One region of the Mesorhizobium sp. Cs1299R1N3 genome, then DNA from elsewhere that is predicted to be linked to it. Evidence: predicted binding sites of a transcription regulator. Region 1 holds the regulator's gene; each other region holds the start of a gene.

What was found. Region 1 encodes PhoB, which activates phosphate uptake and scavenging genes when phosphate is short. Its sites were predicted from a motif close to TGTCATNNANCTGTCAT; they were not measured.
Region 2: O7B34_RS23235 (acid phosphatase) is a predicted target of PhoB. The motif match lies at 1,880-1,896, and genes of this name have one in related genera.
Region 3: O7B34_RS15030 (RNA degradosome polyphosphate kinase) is a predicted target of PhoB. The motif match lies at 1,702-1,718, and genes of this name have one in related genera.
Region 4: O7B34_RS15495 (PhoX family protein) is a predicted target of PhoB. The motif match lies at 1,564-1,580, and genes of this name have one in related genera.

Annotation. Positions count from the first base shown of each region.
Region 1 is NZ_JAPYKQ010000007.1:100,545-103,853, reverse strand. It holds gene O7B34_RS17380 (ROK family protein) at 261-1,508, shown strand; gene phoB (phosphate regulon transcriptional regulator PhoB) at 1,511-2,200, opposite strand; gene phoU (phosphate signaling complex protein PhoU) at 2,220-2,927, opposite strand; gene pstB (phosphate ABC transporter ATP-binding protein PstB) at 2,953-3,309, opposite strand, start outside.
Region 2 is NZ_JAPYKQ010000012.1:110,164-113,472, forward strand. It holds gene O7B34_RS23225 (IS110 family transposase) at 1-67, opposite strand, end outside; gene O7B34_RS23230 (adenine phosphoribosyltransferase) at 366-911, opposite strand; gene O7B34_RS23235 (acid phosphatase) at 1,140-1,835, opposite strand; gene O7B34_RS23240 (cytochrome c1) at 1,986-2,858, opposite strand; gene O7B34_RS23245 (cytochrome b) at 2,886-3,309, opposite strand, start outside.
Region 3 is NZ_JAPYKQ010000005.1:343,122-346,430, reverse strand. It holds gene O7B34_RS15030 (RNA degradosome polyphosphate kinase) at 1-1,637, opposite strand, end outside; gene O7B34_RS15025 (zinc-finger domain-containing protein) at 1,806-2,051, shown strand; gene O7B34_RS15020 (FAD-dependent monooxygenase) at 2,062-3,309, shown strand, end outside.
Region 4 is NZ_JAPYKQ010000006.1:71,178-74,486, reverse strand. It holds gene O7B34_RS15510 (sensor histidine kinase) at 1-10, shown strand, start outside; gene O7B34_RS15505 (response regulator transcription factor) at 7-669, shown strand; gene O7B34_RS15500 (hypothetical protein) at 889-1,365, opposite strand; gene O7B34_RS15495 (PhoX family protein) at 1,644-3,309, shown strand, end outside.

The DNA.
Region 1 (3,309 bases):
CCCTGCGCCGCGTATGGCGCGACCAAACTGGCCCGAAGGCCGGCACAAAGGCCCTATTTTTTCGAGCCTCGAAAAAACACTGATCCATCGTCGGAACACTGTCAACATCGATTCTGATGGATTTTGAGGTGCCGGGACCCTTTTTTCGAGTCCCGCAATAAATAAATGACAGCTCCTGCCGCTTCTGCCAGTATTCGGCCCGTTGCCGGAGATGTTCGAGGGGGTGTCAAGAACCGCGGCGACGGGAGGATGTGGGAAGCATGTCGGTCGGAATCCGCCACGACGATCTGCGCCGGCGCAACCGCGCCATGGTGATTGCAGCCGTGCGTCAGGGTGGTCAGCCCTCGCGCACCGAGATCGCCGCCACCACCGGCCTCAGCCACTCGACCATATCGGCGATATCAGCCGACCTGATCGACGAGGGTATCCTGACCGAAGGCAAGCCGAACGAGGCCGGTTCACTGAAACGCGGCCGGCCGCAGGTTGGCCTTGGTCTCAACCCCGAGGCCGCGGCTGTGATGACCGTGGTGCTGTCGCTGAATTTCCTGTCCGTCGCCGTCATCGATTATTCCGGCCAGGTGGTCGCCGAGGAACAGCGCCGGCTGGACACGCTGACCATATCGCGCGAGGCGCTGATCGGCGAATGCACGGCAATAGTGCGGCGGCGCCTCGAGGACCCCGATCTCGACGTCCGCAGTATTGCCCGCATCGCGCTGGCGATCCAGGGCATCACCGACACCGAGGCGCGTGCGATGCTGTGGTCGCCGATCACGCCGCAGACGGATATTCCCTTCGCCGACATACTTGAAGCCGAGTTCGGCATCCCCGCCACCATGGAGAACGACTGCAACATGATGGCGGTGGCGCTGCGCTGGCGCGACCCCGAACGCTACCGCGACGACTTCATCGCCATCCTGCTCTCGCACGGCATTGGCATGGGCCTGGTGCTGAAGGGCGAGCTTTTCACCGGCACGCATTCGTCGGGAGGCGAGTTCGGCCACATGATCCATCGCCCGGGAGGCGCGCTCTGCCGCTGCGGGCGGCGCGGCTGCGTCGAGGCCTATGCCGGCAACTACGCCATCTGGCGCAACGCCAGGCAGCTTGGCGAGGACGCCGAACCGGTCGCCGATGTCAGCGATGCGCAGATGCGGGCACTCGCCGCGACGGCAAGGGAGAAAGACGGACCGGAGCGCGAAGCCTATCGCAAGGCCGGCGAGGCGCTGGGCTATGGGCTGGGCAGCCTGTTCGCTCTGATCGATCCCGCACCCGTCGCCATGGTCGGCGTCAGCGCCGCCGCCTTCGACCTAATCGAGCCGGCCTTGCGCGAGGCCATCGCCCAGACCGCCGGCGGCCAGCATTCGGAATCGATTTCCTTCGACACCGAGCCGAACGAGCTGCCGCTCATCCGCGAAGGTTGCGCCATGCGGGCGCTGACCTTCGTCGACCAGGAGATTTTCGCGCCGGGCGTGCTGGCGAGGCCCGGCGTTCCGGGCAAGAATGTAGCCTGATTTCAGTCTTCGCGGATCGCGTAGCCCGCGCCGCGAATGGTGCGGATCACGTCCGGCATGCGGCCGTTGTTGACCGCCTTGCGCAGCCGGCCGACATGCACGTCCACGGTGCGCTCGTCGATATAGATCGTCTCGCCCCAGACATTGTCGAGCAGCTGGCTGCGCGAGAACACGCGACCGGGATGACGCATCATGAATTCGAGCAGGCGGAACTCGGTCGGCCCGAGCCGGATCTCGCTCTTCTTGCGATAGACCCGGTGCGATTCCCGGTCGAGCACGATGTCGCCGACCTTGAGCACGCTGGACAGCACTTCCGGCTTGGCGCGGCGCAGCAGCGCCTTGACCCGGGCCATGAATTCCGGTGTCGAGAACGGCTTGACCAGATAGTCGTCGGCACCGGTCGAGAGGCCGCGCACGCGGTCGCTCTCCTCGCCGCGCGCCGTCAGCATGATGATCGGCAGCCTCTCGGTCTCGGGCCGCATTCGCAGGCGCCGACAGAGTTCGATGCCGGAAACCGCCGGCACCATCCAGTCGAGCACCAGGAGGTCGGGCACGTTCTCCTGGAGGCGGATCTCGGCTTCGTCGCCGCGCGTCACCACCTCGACCTGGTAGCCTTCCGATTCCAGATTGTAGCGGAGGAGCACGCCGAGCGGCTCCTCGTCCTCCACCACCATGATGCGTGGCGCGATCATCGATTGATCATCCCTGCCGTCAAGCCGCCGGCACCGACATCGCCGTCTCGTCCTGCTTCGGACGGTTGGCGGGCAGTTGCGTGCCGGTCAGCACATAATATGCATTCTCGGCAATGTTGGTCACGTGGTCGCCGATGCGTTCGAGATTCTTGGCGCAGAACAAAAGATGCGTGCAAGCCGTGATGTTGCGCGGATCCTCCATCATGTAGGTCAGGAGTTCGCGGAACACCGATGTGTATTTGACATCGATGCGTTCGTCGTCATTCCTGAGCTTGGCGAGCGCGGCGGCATCGCCGGCCGCGTATTCCTCGACCACGCCCTGCACCTGGATCAGCACCAGCTGCGCCATGGAGTCGATCGAATGCGACAGGTCGCGCGGCGTGGCGGAGAGGCCGACGGAGCCGACGCGCTTGGCAATGTTCTTGGCAAGGTCGCCGATGCGCTCGAGATCGCCCGCCATCCGGATCGAGCCGACGACGTGACGCAGATCGTCGGCCATCGGCTGACGCTTGGCGATCAGGGTGATGGCGCGGTCGTCGAGTTCGCGCTGGCGCGCGTCCATGATGGCATCGTCGGAGACGACGCGCTGTGCCAGCGCGTTATCGGAATTCAGCAGCGCCTTGGTGGCGCCGCCGACCATCGTGCCGGCGAGATCGCCCATGTCGCTGATCAGCCTGCTGATCTGTCCGAGATCCTCGTCGAAGGCTGCGACTGTATGTTCGGCCATGATCCTGGTCCTCGTATGCGTGATATCAGCCGAAGCGGCCGGTGATGTAGTCCTGGGTGCGCTTCTCGCGAGGCGACGTGAAGATCTTCTCGGTCTTGTCGAATTCGACCAGTTCGCCCAGATACATGAAAGCCGTCTGGCGTGACACGCGCGCCGCCTGCTGCATATTGTGGGTGACGATGACGATCGTGTAGTCGGCCTGCAACTCGTCGATCAGTTCCTCGATCTTGGCGGTCGACAGCGGATCGAGCGCCGAGGCCGGCTCGTCGAGCAGGATGACCTCCGGCTTCACCGCCACGGTGCGGGCGATGCAAAGACGCTGCTGCTGGCCGCCTGACAGGCTGAGGCCGCTGGCGTTCAGCTTGTCCTTGACCTCGGTCCA
Region 2 (3,309 bases), on a different contig from region 1:
CGCTCGGCTCGACATGGGCATCGAGCCATCCTTTCGAAACATCCACTCCACATATGATCGTGTTCACGGTAACCTGCCTTGTGCGTGCGATTGGAGCCAAGCGACTATTCGGTCGTGCGTGACGAAGGCGAAGATCCCAGGCTCATCCACGGTTGTAACCGGAGGGGTGTCGGGCGACTTCGCCAAGCCTCGAATCGGATGGCCATCCGGTTCGAGGCTCAGTCGCTTCCATCGCACAAAGTTTCCTCCGTGCAGATACAATGGGTGTTCCAGCGGAGTGAGGCCTTGGCGTTCCCTGGAACACCCCTCATCCGACCTCGCTTCGCGAGGCCACCTTCTCCCACAGGGGGAGAAGGAAGAAATGCTCAATGGCCCTCGAAGCCGATCAGCGTCCGCACCGGCACGCCGAGCGCTTCGAGCTTCGCGCGCCCGCCCAGATCCGGCAGGTCGATGACAAAGCAGGCGGCGAGAATATCCGCCCCGATCTGGCGCAGCAGCTTGACCGCCGCTTCCGCCGTGCCGCCGGTGGCGATCAGATCGTCGACCAGGATCACCTTCTCGCCGGGCGCGACGCCGTCCTTGTGCATTTCCATCTCGTCCAGCCCGTATTCCAGGCTGTAGGCGACGCGCACGGTCTCATAAGGCAGCTTGCCCTTCTTGCGGATCGGTACGAAGCCGGCCGAGAGCTGGTGGGCGACGGCGCCGCCCAGGATGAAGCCGCGCGCTTCGATGCCGGCGATCTTGTCGATCTTCTGCCCGGCATAGGGATGCACCAGCTCGTCGATGGCGCGGCGGAAAGCGCGTGCATTGCCGAGCAGCGTGGTGATGTCGCGAAACAGGATGCCGGGCCTGGGATAGTCCGGGATGGTGCGGATCGACGCCAGCAGCGTGTCTTCGAGCGAGGATTTCATGAAGCGGCTCCGGATGATCCAGCTGACAGAAGCGAAACGGCGCGGGGGCCGATCGTAACCCGGCGCGACCGACAACGGCTAGCGCGATGTGACGGTCGAGACAAGCGCGTCCGGCAAAGGATTTGGCAGCAACGCCAGGCGATTTCCTTGCCGTGGGCGCAGGCCCTGGCCGACACGAAAAGGGGCGCCCGAAGGCGCCCCGCTCGAACAGATGGCAATCGGCCAGTCCTACATGCCGAGATCGGAACGAAGCTCCGCCCTGGCCACGTCGTACTCGGTCTTGAAGTCATCGCGGTTGAGCAGGACCGCGGCGATGACGCTGCCGGAAATCTTTCCCATCTCGACGTCGGACGGATAGTGGATGCCGCCGACGATACGGTTATGGGCGAACTCGGCCGCGCGCGCCATGATCTGGGCACGCCTTTCCGGAACCATGTCAGACAGGATGATGCCCATCATCGTGCCGACGGTCGCATGGCCCGACGGCCATGAACCGGAGCTCGACAGCTTCACCACCGGCTTCACGAGGTCACTGAGCTGGTGCGGACGCGGGCGCTTCCAGACGTCCTTCGCCGGATCGACGACGGCGCCTTCGGTCTCCACCACGCGATCGAAGAAGGCGCTGAATTTCGGCAGCTTGTCCTTGTTGAAATTCGGTCCCATGACGTCGGCGAAACGCCAGACGTTTTCCTCGGCATCGGCGATGGCGCGGGCTTCCATTTCAGGTGTGCGCGTGACTTGCATGGTCAGCACCTCGCCAAGCTCGGCCTTGGTCTCGGCCGAATCATTTGCTGGCGGCGGCGGCAGGATCATCGTCAGGTCGACGTCCTTGTTGGTGATGAAGGGCTTTGCGTCTTCGGCGCGGGCCGTGGAACCAACGACGAGCAGCAGCAGGCCTGCCGCTAGCGATGCGTATCTTTTCATGGGCGTGATCCTTTGATGAGAGCGCCGCAGGATCGCGATGTGTGGTGACGGCTATGTGACACCGCCGAGACGTGGCGGCGCAATCCACCCCAAAAGCAGAAAAGGGCGCCTCGCGGCGCCCTTTTCTTGAATTTCAGACTGCGGCATCGCTCAATGCGCGACGGCTTCCCACACCTTGCGCTTCGTCATGTAGACCAGGGCGCCGAACAGAAGCAGGAACACCAGCACGCGGAAGCCCATCTTCTTGCGGTCTTCCATGTGCGGCTCGGCCGCCCATGTCAGGAAGGCAGCCACGTCGCGGGAATACTGGTCGATGGTCTGCGGCGAGCCGTCGTCATAGGTCACCTGGCCGTCGGAGAGCGGCTTGGGCATCTTCAGCGACACGGCGGACATGAAATACGGGTTGTAGTGCGTGCCTTCCGGGATGACCATTCCGGCCGGGGGCGTCTGGTCATAGCCGGTCAGCAGCGAATGGATGTAGTCGGGACCACCGGCATCATACTGGGTGAAGATGTCGAAGACGAACTGGGGAAAGCCGCGCTCGACGCCGCGCGCCTTTGCCAGCAGCGACATGTCCGGCGGCGCCGCGCCGCCATTGGAGGCAGCGGCGGCTTCCTCATTGGCGAACGGCGCCGGGAAATGATCGGACGGCTTGCCGGGACGGTCGAACATGTCGCCGGCATCGTTGGGGCCGTCGTGGACGGTGTATTCGGCTGACAGCGTCTTGATCTGCGCGTCGCTATAGCCGAGGTCCGACAGCGTGCGGAACGCCACCAGGTTCATCGAATGGCAGGCCGAGCAAACTTCCTTGTAGACCTTCAGGCCGCGCTGCAGCTGCGCCTTGTCATAGGTGCCTAACGGGCCGGTGAAGCTCCAGCTCATTTCCTTCGGCTCGTTGATCGGGAAATGCGTCGGTGCCGCCGCGTTGTGGGCTTCTTCGGCCGCGAACGCCCAAGTGCCTGCTACTCCGGTGCCGGCGGCCACAAGGCCGATCAGCGCCAGCGAGGTGAGAATCTTCTTCATGCCAAATCCCCTTAGATTCTCTACCGCTCAGCCCTTGGTCTCAGGTGCTGCGGTGGCGCCCACCGGATGTCCGCTGCCACCCTTGTTCTTTTCGAGCACCGCCTCGGTGATCGAGTTCGGCAGCCTGCGCGGTGTCTCGATCAGGCCAAGAACCGGCAGGATGATGAGGAAGAAGGCGAAGTAGAACAGCGTCGCCATCTGCGCCATGAACACATAGCTGCCTTCCGCCGGCTGCGAGCCCAGCCAGCCCAGCAGGACGGCATCGGCCACGAACAGCCAGAAGAACAGCTTGTACCAGGGCCGGTAGACCGCCGAGCGCACCTTGGACGTGTCGAGCCACGGCACCAGGAACAGCATGACGATGGCGCCGAACATGCACAGCACGCCGCCGAGCTTGGAATTGATCGGCCCGACATTGAAGGTGATGGCGCGCAGGATCGCGTAGAACGGC
Region 3 (3,309 bases), on a different contig from region 1:
ATGCGCGCCGGCCGTCCCTCCAACGCATGGGTGACCTCGTCTGAAATGTGCTTGAGGATGCGGCTCCTCAGCGTGAACGGCGAGATCGCCAGCCGCATTTCGGCGGTCGGCTCAGCATAGCCGGTGATGAAATTGAACAGCTGGGCGACGTCGCGGGCGATCGTCGGATCGGTGGTGAAGAAGGAAAGGTCGGTGTAGATGCGCGCCGTCACCGGATGGTAGTTGCCGGTGCCGAGATGGACGTAGTTGCGCAGCTTGCCGTCCTCGCGCCGCACCACCAGCGACATCTTGGCGTGGGTCTTCAGTTCGAGGAAACCGAACACGACCTGCACGCCGGCGCGTTCGAGATCGCGCGCCCAGCGAATGTTGGCCTCCTCGTCGAAACGGGCCTTGAGCTCGACCAGCGCCGTCACCGACTTGCCGGCCTCGGCCGCGTCGACAAGCGCACGCACGATCGGGCTGTCATTGGAGGTGCGATAGAGCGTCTGCTTGATCGCCACCACTTCGGGGTCAGCCATTGCCTGGCGCAGGAATTGCACCACCACGTCGAACGACTCGTAGGGGTGATGGACGACGATGTCCTTCTCGCGGATGGCGGCAAAACAGTCGCCGCCATGCTCGCGGATGCGCTCGGGAAAGCGCGGATTGTAGGGTGTGAATTTCAGGTCATCGCGGGGAACGGAGACGATCTCGGATATCTGGCTGAGCGCCAGCGGGCCCGTGAGGACGCTGATGCGGCTGGACGAGACACCAAGCTCGCCGGCGACGAAATCGCGCAATTCTCCCGGCATCAACATGTCGAATTCGATGCGGATGACCGAACCGCGGCGGCGACGCTTCAGCGCGGTTTCGAACAACCGCACCAGGTCTTCCGATTCTTCCTCGACCTCGATGTCGCTGTCGCGGATGATGCGGAACGTGCCGGAGCCCTTGACCTCGTAGCCTGGGAACAGCTTTCCGATGTAAAGGCCGACCGCCTCTTCCAGCGGAATGAAGCGGACATGGCTCTTGCGGTCCGGCAGGCGGATAAAGCGCTTCAGCGCCACCGGCAGGCGCAGCAGCGCGCTCATCTCCTCGCCATTCTTGCGGTGGCGAAGCTGCAGCGCCATCGAGAAGCCCAGATTGGGAATGAACGGGAACGGATGCGCCGGGTCGATCGACAGCGGCGTAAGCACCGGAAACACCTGGTCCTGGAAATGCTCTTCCAGCCAAGCCTTCTCGTCCTTGGTCAGCGCATCACGGGTGATGCTCTCGATGCCTTCCTTGTTGAGCAGCACCGTGAGTGCCGAAAGGCTCTTCTGCTGGTCCTCCTGCAGCCGCTCGACCTCACGCAGCAATTGTTCGAGCTGCTGCTCTGGGGTGCGTCCGTCCGGGCTCTTCAGCACGATGCCCTCGCGCACCTGGCCGGCAAGGCCGGCGACGCGCACCATGAAGAACTCGTCGAGATTGGCGGCCGAGATCGACAGGAAGCGGACGCGCTCCAGCAGCGGGTGATGGGTGTTCAGCGATTCTTCGAGAACGCGGCGATTGAACTGCAACCAGGAGAACTCGCGGTTGACGAAACGGTCCGGATTGCCTTCCGGGCTGGCTGCCGTGATGTTGTTGAATTCGCTCTGTACCGGCTTCAGTTCGTTCATGATTCCTGCTCTTCCGCCCGCCTCGGCCGGTTAACCGGCTTAACTTATCCTGTGGCAGGCTTTTGCGACAGTTCTCTGACAGGCTTTTGCGACAGTTTGATTTCATCGAACTTGCAAAGAGGTTTGATATGATCCAGATGCAGAAGAGACTGCGTTAAGGAGACGACGATGGCAGGCGGTTCCATTCCCCATTTCCAGAACGATGCGGGCCATCCGGCAATCGACATCGGGGTCAAGGAATTCATGTGCACGGGCGCCAACCCGCCTTTCGATCATCCGCACGTGTTTCTTGACATGGGCGACGACAATGAGAAAGTCTGCCCCTACTGCTCGACCCTCTACCGCTATTCGCCGAAGCTGAAGGCGCCGGAAACGCTGCCGGCGGGCTGCCTCTACATCGACCAGGCCGCCTGACCTCCCGATCATGAGCGAGACGCGGTCCCGGCAGGTCGTGATTGCCGGGGCTGGCATCGCCGGGCTGACGGCGGCGATCGCCTTCGCCGAACGCGGCTACCCCGTGAGGGTGTTCGAACAGGCCAAGCGCCTCGAAGCGGCCGGCGCGGGCATCCAGCTCTCGCCAAACGCGACGCGCATTCTGCGCCGGCTTGGCGTCCTCGACACGCTTCTTGTCAATGCCGTCAAGCCGGAAGCCGTGGTGCTGAAGGACGCCGCGAGCCTGCGCCAACTGGCACGCGTACCGCTTGGCGGCGCCGGCGAGGAACGCTGGGGCGCGCCCTATCTCGTGGCGCACCGGGCGGATCTGCAAGACGCCCTGATGGCGCGCGTCGCACAAATGCCCGATATCCAGCTCACCACCGGCGCGCGCGTCGGCAACATCGCCGCCGGCACGCACGGCGTCACCGTGACCGCCGAGGTGGACGGCAAGCCCGTCCAGGCGGCGGGTTTCCTGTTGGTTGGCGCCGACGGCGTCTGGTCGTCGGTGCGGAGGCTTGCCGGCCCAGGCGGTGGAGCCGGCCTCGCGAACAGCCAATTCTCCGGCGAACTGGCCTGGCGCGCGACGGTAAGCGCGGACAGTGAAGCCGGGCGAGCCTTTGCCGCGATCGGCGCCCCCGACTGCGTCACCACCTTCCTGCACCCCGGCTTTCATTTGGTGGCCTATCCCGTGAGCAAGGGTGACGCGTTCAATCTTGTCGCTTTCACCAAAGGCGAGCGCATTGCCGAGGGCTGGTCCGGACACACCGATCCCGGCATCCTCGCCAGCGCCATGCGTGGCACGGCCGCAGGCCTTGCAAGACTGGTGGAATTGGCTGGCCCATGGCTGACCTGGCCACTCCATACAGTCGATCGGAAGCAGCCCTGGACGATGCCAGCCGGCATCGCGCTGATCGGCGACGCCGCGCATGCGATGACCCCGTTCGCGGCGCAAGGTGCTGCCATGGCGATCGAGGATGCCGCAATGCTTGCCGATATCATTGCCGACTTCCCCGGCGACCTGACGCAAAGCCTCACCATGTGGGAGAAGCTGAGACGACCGCGCATCGAAAAGGTGCTGAAACGCGGCGCGCTCAACCGCCTCGCCTGGCACGCCCGGGGACCGGTGGCATTGGCGCGCAATCTGCTCCTGGCGACGCGGCCGGGAGAGAAGCTCGCGGCGGATTTGGATTGGCTTTACGGGTGGGAACAGCAGAACATCATGAAGCGGCCCGACGAT
Region 4 (3,309 bases), on a different contig from region 1:
GCAAGCATAATGGACGCCATTCGCATCGCCATTGTCGACGACCATCCGCTGTTCCGCGAAGGCGTGACGCGCAGCCTGTCGGAGATCGGAGGCTTCGAGATGGCCGGAGAAGGCGCGACCGCGCAGGACGCGGAACGCATCGTCTCGACCATGCAGCCCGACATATTGCTGCTCGATATTTCGATGCCGGGCGGCGGCCTCGCCGCGGTTACAAGCATCCTTGCCGACCATCCCGCCCAGAAGATCGTCCTGTTGACCGTTTCAGAGGCCAATGGCGATGTGACCAAGGCCCTGAACGCGGGCGTGCGCGGCTATGTCCTCAAAGGCGTCGGGTCGCGCTCGCTTGCCGATATCCTGCGCAACGTGGCGGCTGGCGAAAGCTATCTTTCGCCGATGTTGTCGGCCCGGCTGCTTTCCGATGTGCAGTCCCTGCAGCCTGCCAACGGCGTGGCGGACCGGCTGCGGCAACTCACCGGCCGGCAGACCGAAATCCTGCGGTTGGTGGCGGAGGGACTGAGCAACAAGGAAGTTGCCTTGCGCCTGGAACTGCAGGAGAAGACCGTGAAGCACCACATGACGGGGGTGCTGTCGAAACTCAGCGTGCGAAACCGCACGGAAGCAGCCCTCATGATGCGCGAGTTTCGCGACCGCGAGACGGACCGCTCATAGAGCGGTTCAGCGTCTGCGTATTTCCGCCAGGAGAAAGCGCTGCGCGCTTTTCGCGGGAAAACCGTTTTTCCTGGAATAAGTCCTCGGGGCATTTGGAACGCCGCAAAAGGAGGTCACCTCCGCCGGGGGGCGGCGGAGGTGACGTGTGAGGCTGGTCGTTGCCTGTTGACCAGCTTCACAAGGCCGAAATTCACAAACCCGAATTCACAGGGCCGAAATTCACAGCGCCTTGAGACGGCTGACATCGGCCGGTGTGGCCGGGCGGTCGATGATGGTGCGGCCGAGCGCATCCTTCATCCTGAAACGGCCGTTCTCGATGTTTTCCGTCATACCGTCGGGGTGCTGAACTGTAATCTTGTTGCCGTCCACGTCGACCTCGTCGCCGGTGGTGGCGTTGACATGGCTGCTCTTGTCGCGCTGGCCCTTGCCATTTCCGTTGTTCCCGCCGCCGCTATTCCCGTTACTGTTCCCGCTATTCCCGTTGCCGCCACTGTTACCGCCGCCGTTGCCGCCATTACCGCCGTTGCCGCCGCCACCATTGCCACCGCCACCACCCCTGTCGGCATGTGCGGTCGCGGCATCGATTCCAGGCACGAATCCATGGAAGGCAATTCCATAGGGAGCGACGGTCAGCGCCAGAAGCGCCGCCGATCTCAGAGCCAGGCGACAACAACGGGCCGTAATCGATCCGCGCATACTGATCTCCGTCGATTGAGCCGGCGCGCTCACCCCAACGTTGCAGTGCAACGAACATCGCCGAAAGACGTGGTGACCGAAAGCGGCCTCCGACCGTTGCGTTTGTCCCCCAGGACCTTTGCAGGCGCAAGATTGGACTAAAGTCCCAGGCCCCGGCGTGAAAACCGGTATCGTAAGGGAGCGGCAGCGCGGTTACGATGTCACGAAAATGTGATCAGTCGACTGTAAGGCGGTCGAACAGGCAACAAAATCCAGCCAAATCCAAGCCAGAGGCTCCCATGACCGAACATCGCTCCACCGATGCCCGATTCCGCACCAGCCTGCTCGAGGAAAACGAAGGCCCGGCCAACAATCCCAGCGAAAACCGCACGATGGGCGAGATTATCGCCGCGCGGTTCTCGCGCCGTGGCTTCCTCAAGGGTTCGCTTGCCGTCTCGGCGATCGCCGCCACCGTCGGCCCGCTGGCGATGATCGCCGCCGACGATGCTCGCGCCGCGGAAGGCTCCGCCTTCACATTCGACGAGCTGGAGGCCGGTATCGACGACAAGCACCATGTCGCGCCGGGCTACGACGCCGACGTCTTGTTGCGCTGGGGCGATCCGCTGTTTGCCGATTCGCCGGCATTCGACCCGACCAGGCAGTCGGCGCAAGCCCAGGCCAGGCAGTTCGGCTACAACAACGACTATGTCGGCTATATCGCGATCGATGGCTCGGCGGAACACGGCCTGCTGGTCATCAACCACGAATACACCAACCCGCATCTGATGTTCCCGGGCATCGTCAAGATCGTCGAGAAGGACGGCAAGAAGTCGGCCGAGGTGGCGCCGCTCTCGAAGGAGCAGGTCGATGTCGAGATGGCCGCCCACGGCGGCACCATCGTCGAGATCCGCAAGGACGGCGGCAAATGGCAGGTGGTGCGTGACGGCAAGCTCAACCGCCGCATCACCTCCAACACCGAGATGGCGCTGTCCGGCCCGGTCGCCGGCCATGACCGCGTCAAGACCAATGCCGATCCGTCCGGAACGAAAGTCTTCGGCACGATCAACAACTGCGCCGGCGGCGTCACGCCCTGGGGCACCTATGTGATGGCCGAGGAGAACATCCACGGCTATTTCTCCGGCGAGTTGCCGGAAGGCCACAAGGAAGCCGCCAACTACAAGCGCCTCGGCATCCCGGAAGGCGCCTATGAATGGGGCGCGCATTATGACCGCTTCAACCTCGCCAAGGAGCCGAACGAGCCCAACCGCTTCGGCTGGATCGTCGAGGTCGATGTCAACGACCCGAATTCGGTACCGCGCAAGCGTACCGCCATGGGCCGTTTCAAGCATGAGGGCGCCGAATCGATCATCGCCAAGGACGGCCGCGTCGTCGTCTATCTCGGCGACGATGAGCGCTTCGACTATGTCTACAAGTTCGTCACCAAGGGCATGTTCAACGCCGGCGACCGCGCGGCCAACAAGGACCTGCTCGACGACGGCACGCTGCATGTCGCCAAATTCGCCGAGGACGGCTCGGTCGAATGGATGCCGATCGTGTTCGGGCAGGGTCCGCTGACGGCGGAAAACGGTTTTGCCGGCCAGGCCGACGTGCTGATCGAGACGCGCCGCGCCGCCGACCTGCTTGGCGCCACCAAGATGGACCGGCCGGAAGACATCCAGCCCAATGCCGGCAACGGCAAGGTCTATGTCATGCTGACCAACAATTCCAAGCGCAAGGCCGATCAGGTCGATGCCGCCAACCCGCGCGCCGGGAATGCCTTCGGCCACATCATCGAGATCGTCGAGGACGGCGGCGATTTCGCCGCCACGAAGGGCAAGTGGGAAGTGCTGCTGAAATGCGGCGATCCGGCGGTGGCCGATGTCGGCGCCACCTTCTCCACCGCGACGACGGCCCATGGCTGGTTCGGCATGCCCGACAATTGCGCGGTCGATTCGGCCGGGCGCC